DNA from 2 places in the Exiguobacterium sp. s46 genome. Region 2 is predicted to be linked to the other one. Evidence: riboswitches for the same ligand, from Rfam matches in the RefSeq annotation. Region 2 holds a riboswitch; the other holds the start of a gene.

Region 1 (8,200 bases), 410 kb from region 2:
CAGGAACGGTCTTCGATGTCTTTTCGAATCCAAAGACCGAGACAGCGAAAAACTTCGTTCGCTCCGTCATGCACGACGAGATTCCAGCATCGATTCGCCAGTTGATCGAGTCCCGGAATGCACATCCGATCTATAAGATTCATTTCCTCGGACATCACACCGGGCAGCCGCTCTTATCGCAAGTTGCGAAACGCTTTGACGTCGATGTCAACATCTTGCACGGTAGCATCACGGAGTTGCAGGAGACACCGTTTGGCACTCTGCTCGTTGAACTGATCGGTGAGCCGGCTGAAGTAAAACGAGCGTTACACTACATCGATCAGGCACAGGTGACGGTCGAGGAGGTACTTGCCCATGCTAGTTAATTACAGTGATATCTGGACAGCATTTTTACAGACGATGACGATGGTATCCGTTTCGCTCTTATTCTCGACATTGATCGGCTTACCACTCGGGATCCTGCTTGTCGTCACGCGAAAAGGAGCATTGCTTGAAAATGTCCCGCTGTTCACGTTCTTCAACAGTATCGTCAATATTTTCCGCTCGATTCCGTTCATCATCTTACTCGTCGCGATCATCCCGTTGACGCGCTTGATCGTTCAGACATCGATCGGAACAGAAGCCGCCATCGTCCCGCTCGTCTTTTACGCTGCACCGTACATGGCGCGTCTGATCGAGAGTTCTTTACTCGAAGTCGATAAAGGCGTTCTTGAAGCAGCAGAAGCGATGGGCGCGACACCGTTTCAAACGATTTTCCGCTTCCTCCTGCCGGAAGCACTCGGTTCACTCATCCTGAACTTAACGATCGCGACGGTTGGCTTGATCGGGGCGTCAGCGATGGCAGGTGCGATTGGAGGCGGTGGTCTCGGTGACTTAGCGATCACCTATGGTTATCAACGATTCGACACGAAAGTCATGATCATCACGGTCGGGATTCTCGTCATCTTAGTCCAAGGCTTACAGACGACAGGCAACATCGTCGCACGAAAAATTAGAAGACATTAATCAAGGGAGCGATTCAGCCATGAAAAAAGCAGTAGCAATTGGAGCAACACTCACGACGATTTTATTTGCCGGGTGCGCAGCATCAGGAGAAGACGAAAAGACGATCAAGCTCGGTGTCAGCGGTTCAGACACACAAGTTTGGGATTATGTCGCGAAAAAAGCAGAGAAGGAAGGCATCAAAATCGAACTCGTCAAGTTCTCCGATTATGTCCAGCCGAACATGGCACTGGCTGAGGGTGAGATCGACGCCAATGCCTTCCAGACGATTTCCTACTTCAACGCTTTCAAGAAAGAACATAACTTGAAGCTATCGCCGATTGCGACGACTGTCATCGCACCGATGGGGATCTACTCGGATAAATACAAGGATGTCAAAGACATTCCAAATGGCGGAAAAATCGCTGTTCCGAACGAAGCGACGAACATGGGACGCGCCCTCTTGTTACTGCAAGAAGCAGGTCTGATCAAGCTACCGGACGACTTCGATGGTAACGGTTCGGTCGATAAGATCGTCGAGAATCCGAAAAAGCTGAAAATCGTTCCGATCGTCGCCGGGCAAACGCCACGCGTCTTACCGGACGTCGCGGCGTCGATCATCAACAATGGCATTGCCGTTGACGCTGGCTTCAACCCGATCAAGGACTCGATCGTCCATGAGAACGAGACAGCAAAACCATACATCAACATCATCGCGACACGGACGGAAGACAAGAACAAAAAAGAACTGAAAAAAATCGCATCGCTGTATCAACAAAAAGATGTCGCGGCCTTCATCAAAAAAGAATACAAAGGCAGTACGATCCCGACGTTCGTTCCACTAAGCGACATCGGCGAATAATTTCAAAAGGAGAGTGGATAGCATGACGACACCAGTACGCACGACATGGGTAGAGACGATTGAACAAGACATCGAACAAAAACGGGAATCGTACCTTGAGACGAGTCACCGAATTCATGCGACGCCGGAAATCGGCAACGAGGAATTCTTTGCTTCGCGGCTACATGCGGAGCGTCTAACGGCTGAAGGTTTTACGGTAGAACTCGGCGTCGCGGGACACGATACCGCGTTCTTCGCGAAGAAGTCGAGCGATCGACCAGGCGCGACGATTGCCTTTCTTGCTGAGTATGATGCGTTGCCAGGCATTGGTCACGCGTGCGGACATAACATCATCGGCACGACGAGTGTTGCGGCAGCAATCGCGCTCAGTAAAGTACTCGATGAAGTCGGCGGGAGTGTCATCGTGCTCGGAACACCGGCCGAGGAAGGTGGACCGAACGGTAGTGCGAAAGGCAGTTTCGTCAAACATCAGTTGCTGGAAGGGATCGATGCAGCCTTAATGGTCCATCCTTCAGGTCAAACACGGATCACGGGTTCTTCCCTTGCGGTCGATCCGCTCGACTTTGCCTTTACGGGTCGTCCGGCGCACGCAGCGGCGTCACCGGAAGAAGGCATCAACGCCCTCGACGCTGTCATTCAACTCTTCAACGGAATCAATGCTTTACGTCAGCAGTTACCAGACGATGTCCGGATCCACGGGATCATCACGCATGGTGGCGATGCGCCGAACATCATTCCGGAATACGCAAAAGCACGTTTCTTCATCCGGGCAACGACACGGGAACGCCTCAATGCCGTCACGGAAAAAGTCAAAGCCGTTGCCCAAGGCGCGGCACTCGCGACCGGGGCGACGCTTGACGTCATCGCGTTCCAAAATGAAGTCGATAACCTTGTCTTCAATCGGACGTTCGACCGTCTGTTCCAAGAAGAAGCAGAGGCGCTCGGCGAAACGGTCCATTTAGACGAACGACCGGGGCTTGGCTCGACGGATGCCGGTAACATCAGTCAAGTCATCCCGACAATCCATCCGTATATCAAGATTGGTCCGGACGATCTGGTCGCCCATACGGAAGCATTCAAAGAAGCGGCCCGTTCAGCAGCTGGAGATGAAGCATTGATCACGGGGGCGAAAATCCTCGCGCGGACAGCGCTTCGCGTCCTCGCGGATGAACGGACGCGCGGGGCAATCGCTCAAGAATTCCACGACCGGAAGAACGGGTATTTGTAAGCAGAACACAACGACTGGACGCACTGCTATCAGGTGCTCCAGTCGTTTTTGAGATCCAGTTGATCGCGAATTGGTGATGGATGACAGAAGTGGAACGAAATCAAAAAAGAGATAAGACAGAAGCATTTGCGCTTTGTTTTCTTGAAAAAGATATGCTAGGCTAAAGTTGTATAACTCAATAATCCAGTTCTTCGGGGTAGGGTGAAAATCCCAACCGGCGGTGATGCGATCGATTGATCGACGAGCCCGCGACCCATGATGTACGCATCATGGCTGACTTGGTGAGATTCCAGGGCCGACGGTAAAGTCCGGATGGGAGAAGAACGAAACGACACGATTCAAGCTATTTTCTGAAAAAATGTTTTCAGGAGGTGGTCTCTTTCTGCATGAAAAAATGCAGTGGGCGAACCGTGTATTTCGTGAACCCTTCTATACAGACGCCCCTTTTTCAAGGGGCGTCTTTTTTCATTTGAAAGGAGTGAACGCGATGTCACAGATGATGAGTTATGCCATGCAATTAGCACATATGTTACACGGACAAACAAGTCCGAATCCAAGTGTCGGCTGTGTCATCGTCAAACAAGGACGCATCATCGGCTTTGGTGCGCACCGATTTGCCGGTGGGCCGCATGCGGAAGTCGAGGCCTTACGGATGGCAGGAGAGGCCGCCCGTGGTGCTGATCTTTACGTGACGCTCGAGCCATGCAACCATCACGGTAAGACGCCACCATGCACGGAAGCGATTCTACAAGCAGGGATCAAACGAGTCTTCGTCGCAACGGAAGACAAACATGCGATTGTCGCTGGTTCAGGAATCAAACGTCTACAGGACGCGGGAGTCGAAGTCGAGGTCGGCTTGTTACGGCATGAGGCAGAAGCCCTCTACACGGAATTCTGGAAGACGATCGAACGAAAACGTCCGACCGTGACCGTCAAGATCGCTCAGACGATGAACGGGATCGCGGCGACAGGTGAACAGCGCTGGATCACGTCAGAAGAAGCACGCGCGAACGGTCGTGCTCTGCGAGGTCGCCATGATGCGATCCTCGTCGGCAGTGAGACGGTCCTCGTCGATGATCCGGCACTGACCTTACGCGCGGCGTCAGGCATCGAACCGATTCGGGTAATCGTCGATCGTCGTGGTCGAGTACCGGAGACGGCGCAAGTTTTTCGTGATGGTAAAAATCCAACCTACTGGCTGACGAGTGTTCCTCGGATTAGTCACGATCAGGTGACGGTTCTCGTTGGTGAGTATGAGACGCCGGAAGCGATTTTGAAACGCTTATACGAACAAGACATCCGCAGTGTTTTGATCGAAGGTGGACCGACGATTCAAGCCGCTTTCCTTGAAGCAGATCTCGTTGACCGAATCGAAGTCTACCAAGCCCCATCGATTTTTGAAGGCGATGCGTGGAATAGTCAACACGATATCGAAGATCGTTTTCAAATCGATCAGGTTGAGACGGTCGGACCGGATCTCCATCTGACGTACATCCGAAAGGAGGAGACGACATGTTCACCGGATTGATTGAAGAAGTCGGAACCTTAAAACGAAAGATACCGCGACCGAACGGGTTAGCGCTTGAAATTGAGGCGCACTGGGTACTCGAAGGAACGAAGATCGGTGATAGCATCGCCGTCGACGGGATTTGTTTGACCGTCACGTCGATGAGTCCGACCGGTTTCACGGCGGATGCGGTCCATGATACGATCCGTTCTACAGCCCTCGGCACGTACCGCGTCGGAAGCCCATTGCAACTCGAACGGGCGATGCCGGCAGACGGTCGTTTCGGCGGTCATTTCGTCAGTGGACATATCGACGGAACAGCGCGGCTGATCAGTCGGCGACCGGATGGAGAAGCGATGGTCTATACGTTTGATGTCGGATCGTGGCAAAAGTATTGTATTCCGAAAGGCTCGATTGCAATCAACGGCACGAGCCTGACGTTGCAACGCGTCACGCCGGAAACGATCTCGATTTCATTGATTCCGCACTCACGTCAAGTGACGACGTTTGATCGATTGGCAAGCGGCGCAGTCGTCAATATCGAGTGTGACATGATGGCGAAACATCTCTATCATTTCACGCAGCATGAGAAGCAGACGGACTGGGCAGCATTCTTAGGAGGCGACATGTAATGAACGGATTCGACTTGATTGAAGACGCGATAGAAGATTTGAAGAACGGACGACCGATCATCGTCTGCGATGACGAGGATCGTGAGAATGAGGGCGATCTCGTCATGCTCGCAGAACATGCGACACCGGAAAACATCAACTTCATGATCACATACGGAAAAGGACTCGTCTGTGTACCAGTCAGTCCGCGGATCGCACAGCGACTCGAACTTGCTCCGATGACAGCGAATAATACAGATCCACATGGAACGGCATTTACGCTCAGCATCGATCATGAAGAGGCAAAGACCGGCATCAGTGCTGAGGAACGGTCGCTAACGATTCAGCGGATGCTGACGGATGGACCGGAACGTTTCAAACGACCGGGTCACATCTTCCCATTGATCGCAAAAGAGGGCGGTGTCCGGGAGCGACGTGGACATACGGAAGCGGGTGTCGATCTTGCCCGTCTTGCCGGTAGCGATGAGATCGCCGTCATCTGTGAAATCATTAAGGAAGACGGCACGATGGCACGGGTCGATGATCTACTTCTCTATAAGGAAGAACATGATTTAAAACTGATTACGATCGAAGCACTCGTCGCGTATCTTGAGCGACCGTTGAAGCGGGAGGCGGAAGTGTTGCTTCCGACGACGTTCGGAGCCTTTCGGATGATTGGCTATACGACACAAGATAAGAAAGAACATGTCGCTGTCTTATCCGGCGAAGCACACGACGGGATGCTCGTCCGTCTACACTCGGAATGCCTGACAGGGGACGTCTTCGGTTCGAAGCGGTGCGATTGTGGACCGCAACTCGATGCGGCACTCGAGCGGATCGAACGAGAAGGTGGAGCCGTCTTGTATTTACGTCAGGAAGGTCGCGGCATCGGTCTGATGGCGAAGTTAAAAGCGTACGAGTTGCAGGAACAAGGACTCGATACGGTCGAAGCGAACCATGCACTCGGTTATCCGACGGACATGCGTGATTATACGGTCGCAGCGAACATGTTGCGTGATCTAGGCGTGACAAAGATCCGCTTGATGACGAATAACCCGGACAAACAACAGGTGCTCGAACAAGAAGGCATCGAAGTCATCGAACGTGTACCACATCAAGTACCGGTTGAACCTGAAAATCAGCGTTATCTGAAAACAAAACAAACGAAACTCGGGCACTGGCTCGACATCCAAGGAGGACACACATTATGATCTACGAAGGTTTCTTAACAGGAGAAGGACTACGCGTCGCAATCGTCGCTGCACGTTTTAACGAATTGATCACTTCAAAACTCGTCGGAGGAGCAAACGACGCTTTCCGTCGTCACGGTGTTGCAGCGGATGCTGTCGATACGGCGTGGGTTCCGGGAGCATTCGAAATTCCACTTGTCGCGGAAAAATTAGCGAAAAGCGGCAAGTATGACGCAGTCATCACGCTTGGCGCTGTCATCCGCGGGGCAACGTCGCACTATGACTATGTCTGTAACGAAGTCGCGAAAGGTGTCGCGAGTGCGTCGCGCGACACAGGCGTACCGATCATCTTCGGTGTCCTGACGACGGATTCAATCGAGCAAGCAGTCGAACGTGCCGGTACGAAAGCTGGGAACAAAGGCTATGAAGCTGCGGTTTCTGCGATTGAGATGGCGAATCTTTTACGGACGATCTAACGAACCAGAAACAGGCTGATGGAAGCTTCCATCAGCCTGTTTTTTTGCGGGAATCTCACGAACACTGAACCAAATTTCAAAAAAAGAATTGTAGATTTGAAATTTGAGGATTCAATTTTAAGTAGAACGGTAATGGTCTACTAAAGAAAGTTTGAAACATTTTCCAATGTTTTTCGTAAATCAGGGTAACGCGTATAAAGGAGGAAATGAATATGAAGAAAACAAGGTGGGTAGCAGCCGGGATTGTCGCAGCATCGATTGGACTAGCCGGATGCCAAGATGGACAGACGGATTCAGGTAGTGGCAGCGGATCTGGTTCGACGAAGTCGGGGGAACTCTCGAACACAGAGCTATTAAAGAAAGCGACAGCCGCTCAAGAGGACATCAAATCGTTCCACATGGAAGGAACGGTCAGCTCTAAAGCAGGTGAGATGGCGATGGATCAGAAGGTTTCCGCTGATATCATTCAAAAGCCGCTCGCGATGAAACAGACGATGACGATGAAAAATCCTGAAGACGGGAAAGACGTGACGATTGAAAGTTACATCGTTGACGATAAAATGTACCTCTCGCAAAACGGACAATGGATCGTTCAAGACGTTTCAGAACTAGGCGAGATGGTCGAAGCGATGGAATCATCGGCATCGACGGAACAAAACTTGCAGCTCCTAAAGAAATACAAAGATAATTGGACAGCGAAAAAAGAGGGCGATGTCTATCAGATCGACGTTAAGCTGAGTGGTGATGACCTGAAAGCCTTCATGAAGGATTCACTCGAACAGACAGGACAGATGGCGCAGATGAAAGATGCGATGGATAGCATCGATTATAAAAAGATGAACTACAAAATGACGTACGACGCGAAGACGTTCTATCCGAAGTCACTCGACATGGATATGGTGTTTGCGATTGAAAAAGAGACCGAGTTCAACATGAAGAATGAGTCGACGTTCTCGAAATTCAATGAGATCGACGAGATCACATTACCGGCGGAAGCAAAAGACGCACAACCGCTCACAGGTGCTGGACAGTAAAAAATGAAAAAACAAGCCCCTCTCTTCTGATGTGAAGACGAGGGGCTTGTCGTTTAGACTTGGAACTGGCGGAGAACATCCTTTAGTGCTTCCGCCTGTTGTTGACTGACGGAAGTCTGTTCATGGACATCTCGGAACGCTTGGACGGAATGATTGATTTGCTCCGACATCGATTGTGTTCCCTGCGCACCATCATTGACGGTGACGGCAACATCGTTGATGACACCAAGCATGTTCGCTGTCAGTTCCTGAAGTTGACCGGCTTGGGCAGCGAAGTGTTCCGCTGCATCACCGAATAAATGTGCGTCGTT
Region 2 (8,200 bases):
CCAGGCATCAATATGAACGCGGGCGATAGCTGACGCATCTTCAAGACGTGCTTCACGAATCCTCATAACGGGATGATGAAGCGACGTGTCTCGCGTCCATTACGAACAGTCGGCTCGATTTCTTGTCCACCGTTCGCCAAGATGACACGGCGAGATGCTAGATTATCAACGCCACACGTCAACAGCACTTGATCGAGTCCACGTTGCCGTGCTTCTTCTAGCGCTAAACGGAGTCCGGTCGTCGCATATCCTTTCTGACGCTCGGATGGTCGGATGCCGTATCCGATGTGTCCGCCGTACAACTTCAAGTTCTCCGTCAAGTCATGCCGGAAGTTCAGCGCACCGACGATTCGTTGCCCGTCGACCATCCAGTACGTCGAATGGGTGACAAGACCCGGTCTGACTGTTGTCTCCATTTCCTTCAGTTCCGCAAAATAAGCGCCCAGTGGTTCATATGTGTCTCCGACTGCTTCCGGCACGATCGTTTCGCCCGACTCTCGCCAGTCTTCTAAAAAGGCACGATACTCTGTCTCCCACGCAAGAGCTGGTTTCATCAACTGCATCATTGGTGATTGCGCACCTCCTCTTCAATCAAACGATCGAGCCAGTCATCGACATGTTGGAACAGATAGCCCGCTTGTTTCGCAGCTTTCGTATCCATATAGAAATCGCGTTCTGGCGCAAGCGGCGATTCATCCTCTCCTTTTGCAACGAGTTGACTCGTCGTTCCCGCAACGCGGTCGATCTTATCCACTAGGTCTTGAATTGATAAGACACCGTCACTTGCAGCGTTGATTGGTCCGGTCAGTTCCGAACGACCACACCACTCAAGAAAGGCAGCAGCTTCGTAACTTGAGATATACCCCATCTTCGCGTATGTGTTTTCGGCAACGATCGGACGACCGTCTAGCGCCCGCTTGATATGAAAAACGAGTCGCTCCGTATAGTCATCTGGTCCGAGGACGACCGGAAAACGGACCGCAACGACTGGGAACGTCGCCCGTTGGAAGAAATAACTCTCCGCTTGGCGTTTCCCTTCGCCATATCCATGTTCCTTCTCAAGCTCATATTTCCCGGGAAACGGATTGTAGGCACGCTCCGTGATATTCGCACCACCGTCTTCATAGACAGACATCGTCGACGTCAACACGTAGCGTCCGACTTTTCCTTCAAACGCGTCGACCGCGAGCTTCGCTTGATACGGTGTGAAACAGATATTGTCATAGATGACATCCCAGTGCTGTTGGCTCAAGTCCTTCATCGTACTGCTTGATGTCCGATCCCCTTTAAAGAATGTCAAGCCCTTCGCGACCGGTGGAGTATGCTCGCCGCGTGTGACGATCGTCACATCATCCCCTGAATCGGCTAACCGAATCGCTAAGCGTCGTCCGAAATAGCGTGTTCCCCCGAAGATCAATACTTTTCTCATCTTGAAGCCCTCCCTGTTCGTAGTAGCATTCACTCTCTTAATATTTCGAGTCAACGGAACAGGTCTCCTGTAGAAGGCAATAAAAAAAATCGTGGACGATGTCCACGATTGGATTCATTAACAGCCACCCGGTGTCCCGGCATTTGTTGCTGTTCGGAACGATGTCCCGCAACCGCATGTTGCGATAGCATTCGGATTCGTAATCGTAAATCCGCCGCCGAGCATCGACTGCTTATAATCGATTTCCAGTCCTTTGACGACCGGATAATCTTTTTCGTCCACGATGACGGTCACGCCGTGCTGTTCAAAAACGAGATCCGTTTCTTTTTGTTGATCGAATCCCATTCCGTACGACAGACCACTACATCCACCACCTTGGACGAGCATCCGAAGATTTCGTTCATCTGCTGGTGCCTGCGCCATCATGTCCTGGACTTGTAGCGCTGCTGCCTCCGTTAAATGGATCATGTCATCACCTTCCTTTTCTTTAGTATACGCAACTTCTGAGCGAATCGAAACCTAGTTGCTTGAAACTATCTTGAATTCGTTGTATAAATGGTATGTACAATAAAATAATCGTTCCATCTTCAGGGCAGGGTGAAATTCCCGACCGGCGGTAAACAACTCTTTTTAAGTTGAAGCCCGCGAGCGAATAGGGCGCTATTTGCTGATTCTGTGTAATTCAGGAGCCGACAGTACAGTCTGGATGGGAGAAGATGGCGGCATGAGTTTGAATTTGATCGATTTTGCAATAATCGATTAGGTTTATTTAATGCGGACTTCTCCCCTGTTGATCTGATCAATAGGGGTTTCTTTATGGTCGCAGTCATGCCAATACTTCATCGAGAGGAACGAGCAAAAGGAGACAATACTCGTATGAAACGCACACAAAAAATGGTCACTCTGTCAATGTTAGGTTCAATCTCATTTGTTCTTATGCTTATCAATTTTCCACTACCGTTCTTACCAAACTATCTGAAGATCGACTTCAGTGATGTTCCTGCTCTTGTCGCAGCGATCATGTTCTCACCGGTCGCAGGTGTCATCGTCGAAGCATTGAAGAACGTGTTATACTACATCTTCCGCGGAAGTGGTGTTCCGGTCGGAGAATTCGCGAACTTCGCTGCAGGCGTCGCATTCGTACTACCTGTCAGCTGGTTCTACCACAAAAAGAAATCAACACAAGGTCTCGCAACTGGTCTCGTCGCTGGTACGATCACGATGGCACTCGGTCTTGCGATCCTCAACTATATCTTGATCCTTCCAGCGTATGCATGGTTCCTCGGTATGGATTACATGGCGGATCCAGCTGTCAAATGGACAGCGATCACTGCCGGTATCTTACCGTTTAACGTCATCAAGGCTTTGTTCATCTCGGCACTCTTCATTCCATTGTTCTTGAAACTACGCCCATGGATGATGCGCCGCCAACAATCTGCCTGATCCGAAAAGCTGCGCCCGCTGACGGACACGAATCCCCTCGTTCAGACGAACGAGGGGATTTTTTGGCCGTCCATGCTCACAGCTCATTCTCTTCGATTTTCAGATAAATCTTTTCAAGCAACTCTTCCGGCGTTTCACCTACGACGGTCTCACCATCTACGAGACAAAAATGGTCAAGCGAACAAATCCCGCAATAACCGAGGCAACCGTATTCGACGACGTCAACATTCGGGTCACGTTCAAGTTGCTCCATGACGACCTGTGTACCAGCCGCTAAGTTACTAATACAAAATTCAATAATCGGATTCACTTTTTTTCCTCCTTCAAGCAGGAAACGACCTGCCTCATGTCGTATTATACAAGGTCAGACTGATTTAGGGGAACTAAGGGGGATTTTACGTTATGAAGCAATTGGTCGTACTCGGCGGAGGTTATGGTGGAATGCGGATTTGTGAGCGATTCAAGGACGAGGAAGTTGCCGTCACGCTCGTCGACCGTCTACCGTACCACGCACTCAAAACGGAATACTACGCACTCGCAGCAGGTACATTATCAGATCGGGATGTCCGGATTGAATTTCCGGAGGGGAAACATCTTACTTATAAATATGGACATGTCATTAAAATCTCACCAGAGACGAATACGGTCCACCTGCAAGACGGATCAGAATTATTCTATGATGACTTGATCATCGCCCTCGGTTGCGAGGATAAATACCACAACATTCCGGGTGCTCAAGAGTTTACATACAGCATCCAGACACTTGAAGAATCGCGCAAGACACAGCAAGCGATCTGTGGTCTGTCACCGGGGTCCGTCGTCTCGATCGTCGGTGCTGGTCTATCTGGTGTCGAACTTGCCAGTGAACTGCATGAGAGCCGGAAGGATTTAACGATTCGTCTGTTCGACCGCGGTCCATCCGTCTTGTCATTCTTATCCGATAAAGTCTCGTCTTACGTCCAGGAATGGTTCGAGGAGCATGACGTGGAAGTCATCAACAATTCGAACGTCACGCTCGTCACGGCGGACGACGTGCGAAACGGCGACGATACGTACCCGTCGGACTTGACGATTTGGACGGCAGGTACGCAGCCGGTCAAGGTCGTTCGCGATCTCGGCTTTGCTGCAGACAGTGGCGGTCGGATCAAATTGACGGCACATCATCACGTGCCGGAATACGATAACGTCTTCGTCATCGGCGATTGTGCCAGCTTGCCGTATGCGCCAAGCGGTCAACTCGCAGAACATCAGGCAGAACAAGTCGTCGACGTCTTGCAAGCGAAGTGGCAAGGGAAGAAATTGCCTAAACTGCCAGAAATCAAACTGCGCGGGATGCTCGGATCGCTCGGGAAATCAGACGGTTTTGGGATCGTCATGGGCAAGCAAGCGCTGACGGGGAAAGTCCCACGTCTCTTGAAGTCCGGCGTCTTATGGAAACACAAAAAGATTAAATGAACAAAAGAGGTGTCCCAAGCTTTGGGATACCTCTTCTTCATTACCCCGTCTGACTTAACTTCGCATCGATCGCTGCCGTGATCGTCTTCAGCTTGACGTACCCCTCGTCAATCATCTCATCATCAAGCACGATCAGTGGATAAAAATAGACTTCCTCTTTCAAGGCTTCCGTCCATTGATCCGATGTTGCTGTCTCGAAATCGACATAGCGTAGCGTCATTTCTTGCTCATATTTCCGTCCGAGGACAGCTTTTAGCCAACTGAACGTCTCTTCCGAGCTGGGTGCCCCGACACAACTCGGACAAGTGACCGCTGTCCCGTAAACCGTGATTTCCATCTTGAAGTCCCCCTTTTCAATTCTCTCCTCTTTAGTATACAAGTTTTCCAGATTGAGAACATTTTTCAACCCTGTTACAATGAAACTATACGAAAGGATGTGTTTACGCATGGAAATGTTTGATCAAGTGAATGAAGTTCTTGAAAAATTGCGTCCGTTCCTTCTTCGTGATGGAGGAGACGTTGAACTCGTAGATGTAGAAGACGGAATCGTAAAACTCCGTTTGATGGGAGCTTGTGGTAGCTGCCCAAGTTCAACGATCACATTGAAGGCCGGTATCGAACGTGCCCTTCTTGAAGAAGTCGCTGGCGTCGTTGAAGTCGAACAAGTCTTCTAATACATGAAATCCCGAACGAATTCTCGTTCGGGATTTTTTGATTCATAGAATCCATTCGGCTAACGTATCGACCATGTATGTCGGTTGACGATCCTGACCTTGAATGAAGACGGGTGTGTGGACGCCAGAATTGACGTGCATCGTCCGGATGCCTCCATTGATTCCGAATAGGATATCCGTATGGTAGTTATCCCCGACCATGATGACGTCTTCTTTTGACAGACCAATCATCTCCGTCGCGATATCGACCATGACCGGTTCCGGTTTGCCGATGAAGAACGGTTCCTTCTCCGTCGTCACGCGCAGTACGGACGTCAAGGCACCGTTTCCTGGTAAGAATCCACGTTCTGTCGGAATGGCGATGTCTCCGTTCGTTGAGATGAAACGAGCACCGGCACGAATCGCGAGGGCCCCGACAGCGAGTTTTTCATATGTGATCTGACGGTCGAGACCGATGACGACGTAATCTGCCGCTTCGGTTGCGACGACGTCTAACCCTTCCCGTTCAAGCGCATCAATCAGTCCTGTCTCACCGATGGCATAGACGCGCGCTTTCGGTGATAGATCAGCGATATAACGACCAGTCGCCATCGCACTCGTCAAGACGTGTTTCGCATCGGAATGAACACCCATCCCGCGTAATTTCTCCGCCACGGCTTCTGCCGTCATCGACGCATTATTCGTCACGAACAAATACGGAACCCCTTCTGCTTGCAGACGATTGACGAAATCGACCGCTTCTTTTACCGGTTCCGTTCCGTTATACATCGTTCCATCTAAATCAAATAAATAGCCTTTTGCCTTCATCCTGACTCACTCCTCGTTTGGTAAAAATGCAGACACCGGTCCGAGTTCTGTCTCGATATACCGGCGAATCGCTTCCGGGAAACGACGTAGTTCTGCTTCCTCTGTCTCAAGTACCGCCCGAATCTCCGCCATACTCGACTGTGTGAATGACCGGACGATCAACGTACGTAACGCAACGAGCTTCTTCAGACTCGTCGCGAGCGGTCCATCGATGACCTTCTCATCTTCTAAAATGAGAATGATATCTTCATAACTTCCCGGATCCCGCATGATGAATCCATCAATCATACTGTTTCCGATGTCGATGACACTTTCAATGACTAAAAAACCGATCCGTTCCATAGCCAGTGCCGTCGTCACCGGATCCCCCGTAACTTCCTTACTTTGTCGAAGTGCCGTCTCATAACAGACGACCGTCTCTTCGATTTTTTGACGATTGACGAAATACATCTTCATTCCCCCTCACATCCTCCATTTTATCGTTATCCGGCAATCCTGAAAAGCAGAAAGGTCATTTGCATCACATTCCCCAATGTGTTATCCTCAATTTAGATTTTTGCTGAAAATAGTATGTCACATTGGTGACGTGGAGGTTATATACATGGAACGGGAACTCGCACTGGAAATCGTACGCGCTACGGAAGCAGCAGCATTAGCTTCTGCTCAATGGATTGGTCGCGGTAAGAAAAATGAAGCGGATGATGCAGCAACGACTGCGATGCGCGAAGTCTTGAACACGGTCAACATGAACGGAACGGTCGTCATCGGTGAAGGAGAACTCGACGAAGCACCGATGCTCTTCATCGGCGAACGTGTCGGAACAGCAAACGGTCCAATCGTTGACATCGCCGTCGACCCGCTCGAAGGTACGAATATCGTCGCCAAAGGTCTCGGTAATGCGATGGTCGTCATCGCCGTCGCCGATCAAGGTGCCCTGCTCCACGCACCGGATATGTATATGGATAAATTAACAGTTGGACCGAACTTGAAGGGGCACGTCTCGCTCGACGATCCACTTGAAGTCATCATTGAAAAAGCAGCTCAATACAACAATAAACGGATTGAGGATGTCACGGTCATCATGCAAGACCGCCCACGTCACGATCACTTCCGCGAAGCCGCGATGCGGATGGGCGCACGGGTTCGTCTGTTTGAAGACGGCGACGTCTCGGCTGGAATCGCACCACTCTCTCCTGCGACAGGAATCGATATCTTCATCGGTACAGGCGGTGCTCCTGAAGGTGTCATCACGGCTGCTGCGGTCAAAGCAATGGGCGGCGACATGCAGGCACGCTTACATCCGATGAACGAGGAAGAAACCGCTCGTGTCATCCGGATGGGGCTTGAAGATCCGCTTCAACTCTTGACGCTTGATGATCTCATCAAAAGCGACGACTGTATCTTTGCCGCGACCGGCGTCACGACAGGCGAAATGCTCGATGGCGTCAAGTTCTTGACGGATGATATCGTTGAGACGACATCCCTCGTCATGCGTTCAAAGACACGGACGATTCGAAAAGTCATCGCCGAGCATAGCTTATCGCGTAAACCATACTTGCAAAAAGTCCCCCAAACCCTTTAATCTGAAACAGATGTTAGGGAAATGAGGGAAGCTGAATGATGGAAGAACGTGATTTTTTATATGATGATGTCGAACAAACGAAGACACGCTTCGTCAGTTGGATTGGAGAAGCCAGTCGGTTTGATCTCGCCATCACTCACTCGGAGCATTTTTACGGTAAGATTCTCGTCTTGAATCTCTTATCGAATCGCTATGCGATCATCGGTGCGGACGATTTTGATGAACCTGGCTACATCGCGACGGCGTTTGACGTCGAAGACGATGCGGCAACGGAACTTGAGATGTACCTGCGTGCTTATATCGGTCTATGAAAAAAGCCTTCGTCCGTGGACGAAGGCTTTTTCTTATAAGAGACGATCGTTTCGTTCATTTAGTGTGTTCGGTCCGCTGAAGACGTTCGTATTGTCTGACTCGTCATGGGCACGACGCTCTGAATGCTGGTCTGCTTCATCACCGACGAGTAATACGAATTGACCGCTTTCGACCGCATGATTTGCACGATCGACGTCTTCCTTCGTCAAGCCACTTCCATGAATCGCGTCGCCATGAGAAGCCGTATCATCCTTTTTGAAGATACTCTTGATTTCCTGCCAGAGATTACGATGATCTTCCTGTGACAGACGCGTAGATGTCTGTTGGTTGTTCAAATCCGCCAATTCCTCGATTTGTTCGAGATCGTATTTGTCGTGCGCTAAAACTTTTAAATCAGTCGAGACGACACCGGCAACACGGAGATCGTGCACGGCACTGACGACTTCTGGTACGGATGAGTAAATTCCAACGATTCGCATGGATAGTTCCCCCTATAGG

The links. Region 2 has a riboswitch for FMN ahead of KNQ08_RS09135 (ECF transporter S component). Riboswitches for the same ligand answer to the same signal wherever they lie in the genome.
Region 1: it holds a riboswitch for FMN, as region 2 does, so the genes downstream of both, ribD (bifunctional diaminohydroxyphosphoribosylaminopyrimidine deaminase/5-amino-6-(5-phosphoribosylamino)uracil reductase RibD) here and KNQ08_RS09135 (ECF transporter S component) in region 2, are expected to answer to the same signal.

The regions. Positions count from the first base shown of each region.
Region 1 is NZ_JACSMY010000001.1:2,160,115-2,168,314, reverse strand. Features, by position in the region: gene KNQ08_RS11165 (methionine ABC transporter ATP-binding protein) at 1-365, shown strand, start outside; gene KNQ08_RS11160 (methionine ABC transporter permease) at 355-1,005, shown strand; gene KNQ08_RS11155 (MetQ/NlpA family ABC transporter substrate-binding protein) at 1,025-1,843, shown strand; gene KNQ08_RS11150 (M20 family metallopeptidase) at 1,866-3,071, shown strand; FMN riboswitch at 3,255-3,399, shown strand; gene ribD (bifunctional diaminohydroxyphosphoribosylaminopyrimidine deaminase/5-amino-6-(5-phosphoribosylamino)uracil reductase RibD) at 3,559-4,599, shown strand; gene ribE (riboflavin synthase) at 4,584-5,210, shown strand; gene ribA (GTP cyclohydrolase II) at 5,210-6,400, shown strand; gene ribH (6,7-dimethyl-8-ribityllumazine synthase) at 6,397-6,855, shown strand; gene KNQ08_RS11125 (DUF6612 family protein) at 7,068-7,889, shown strand; gene KNQ08_RS11120 (methyl-accepting chemotaxis protein) at 7,943-8,200, opposite strand, start outside.
Region 2 is NZ_JACSMY010000001.1:1,749,502-1,757,701, forward strand. Features, by position in the region: gene KNQ08_RS09115 (GNAT family N-acetyltransferase) at 1-66, opposite strand, end outside; gene KNQ08_RS09120 (GNAT family N-acetyltransferase) at 63-566, opposite strand; gene KNQ08_RS09125 (NAD-dependent epimerase/dehydratase family protein) at 563-1,429, opposite strand; gene KNQ08_RS09130 (HesB/IscA family protein) at 1,547-1,897, opposite strand; FMN riboswitch at 2,009-2,151, shown strand; gene KNQ08_RS09135 (ECF transporter S component) at 2,306-2,872, shown strand; gene KNQ08_RS09140 (YuzB family protein) at 2,949-3,182, opposite strand; gene KNQ08_RS09145 (NAD(P)/FAD-dependent oxidoreductase) at 3,275-4,327, shown strand; gene KNQ08_RS09150 (DUF1462 family protein) at 4,368-4,664, opposite strand; gene KNQ08_RS09155 (NifU family protein) at 4,774-5,001, shown strand; gene KNQ08_RS09160 (TIGR01457 family HAD-type hydrolase) at 5,044-5,808, opposite strand; gene KNQ08_RS09165 (DUF86 domain-containing protein) at 5,815-6,258, opposite strand; gene glpX (class II fructose-bisphosphatase) at 6,410-7,390, shown strand; gene KNQ08_RS09175 (DUF3055 domain-containing protein) at 7,426-7,701, shown strand; gene KNQ08_RS09180 (general stress protein) at 7,735-8,181, opposite strand.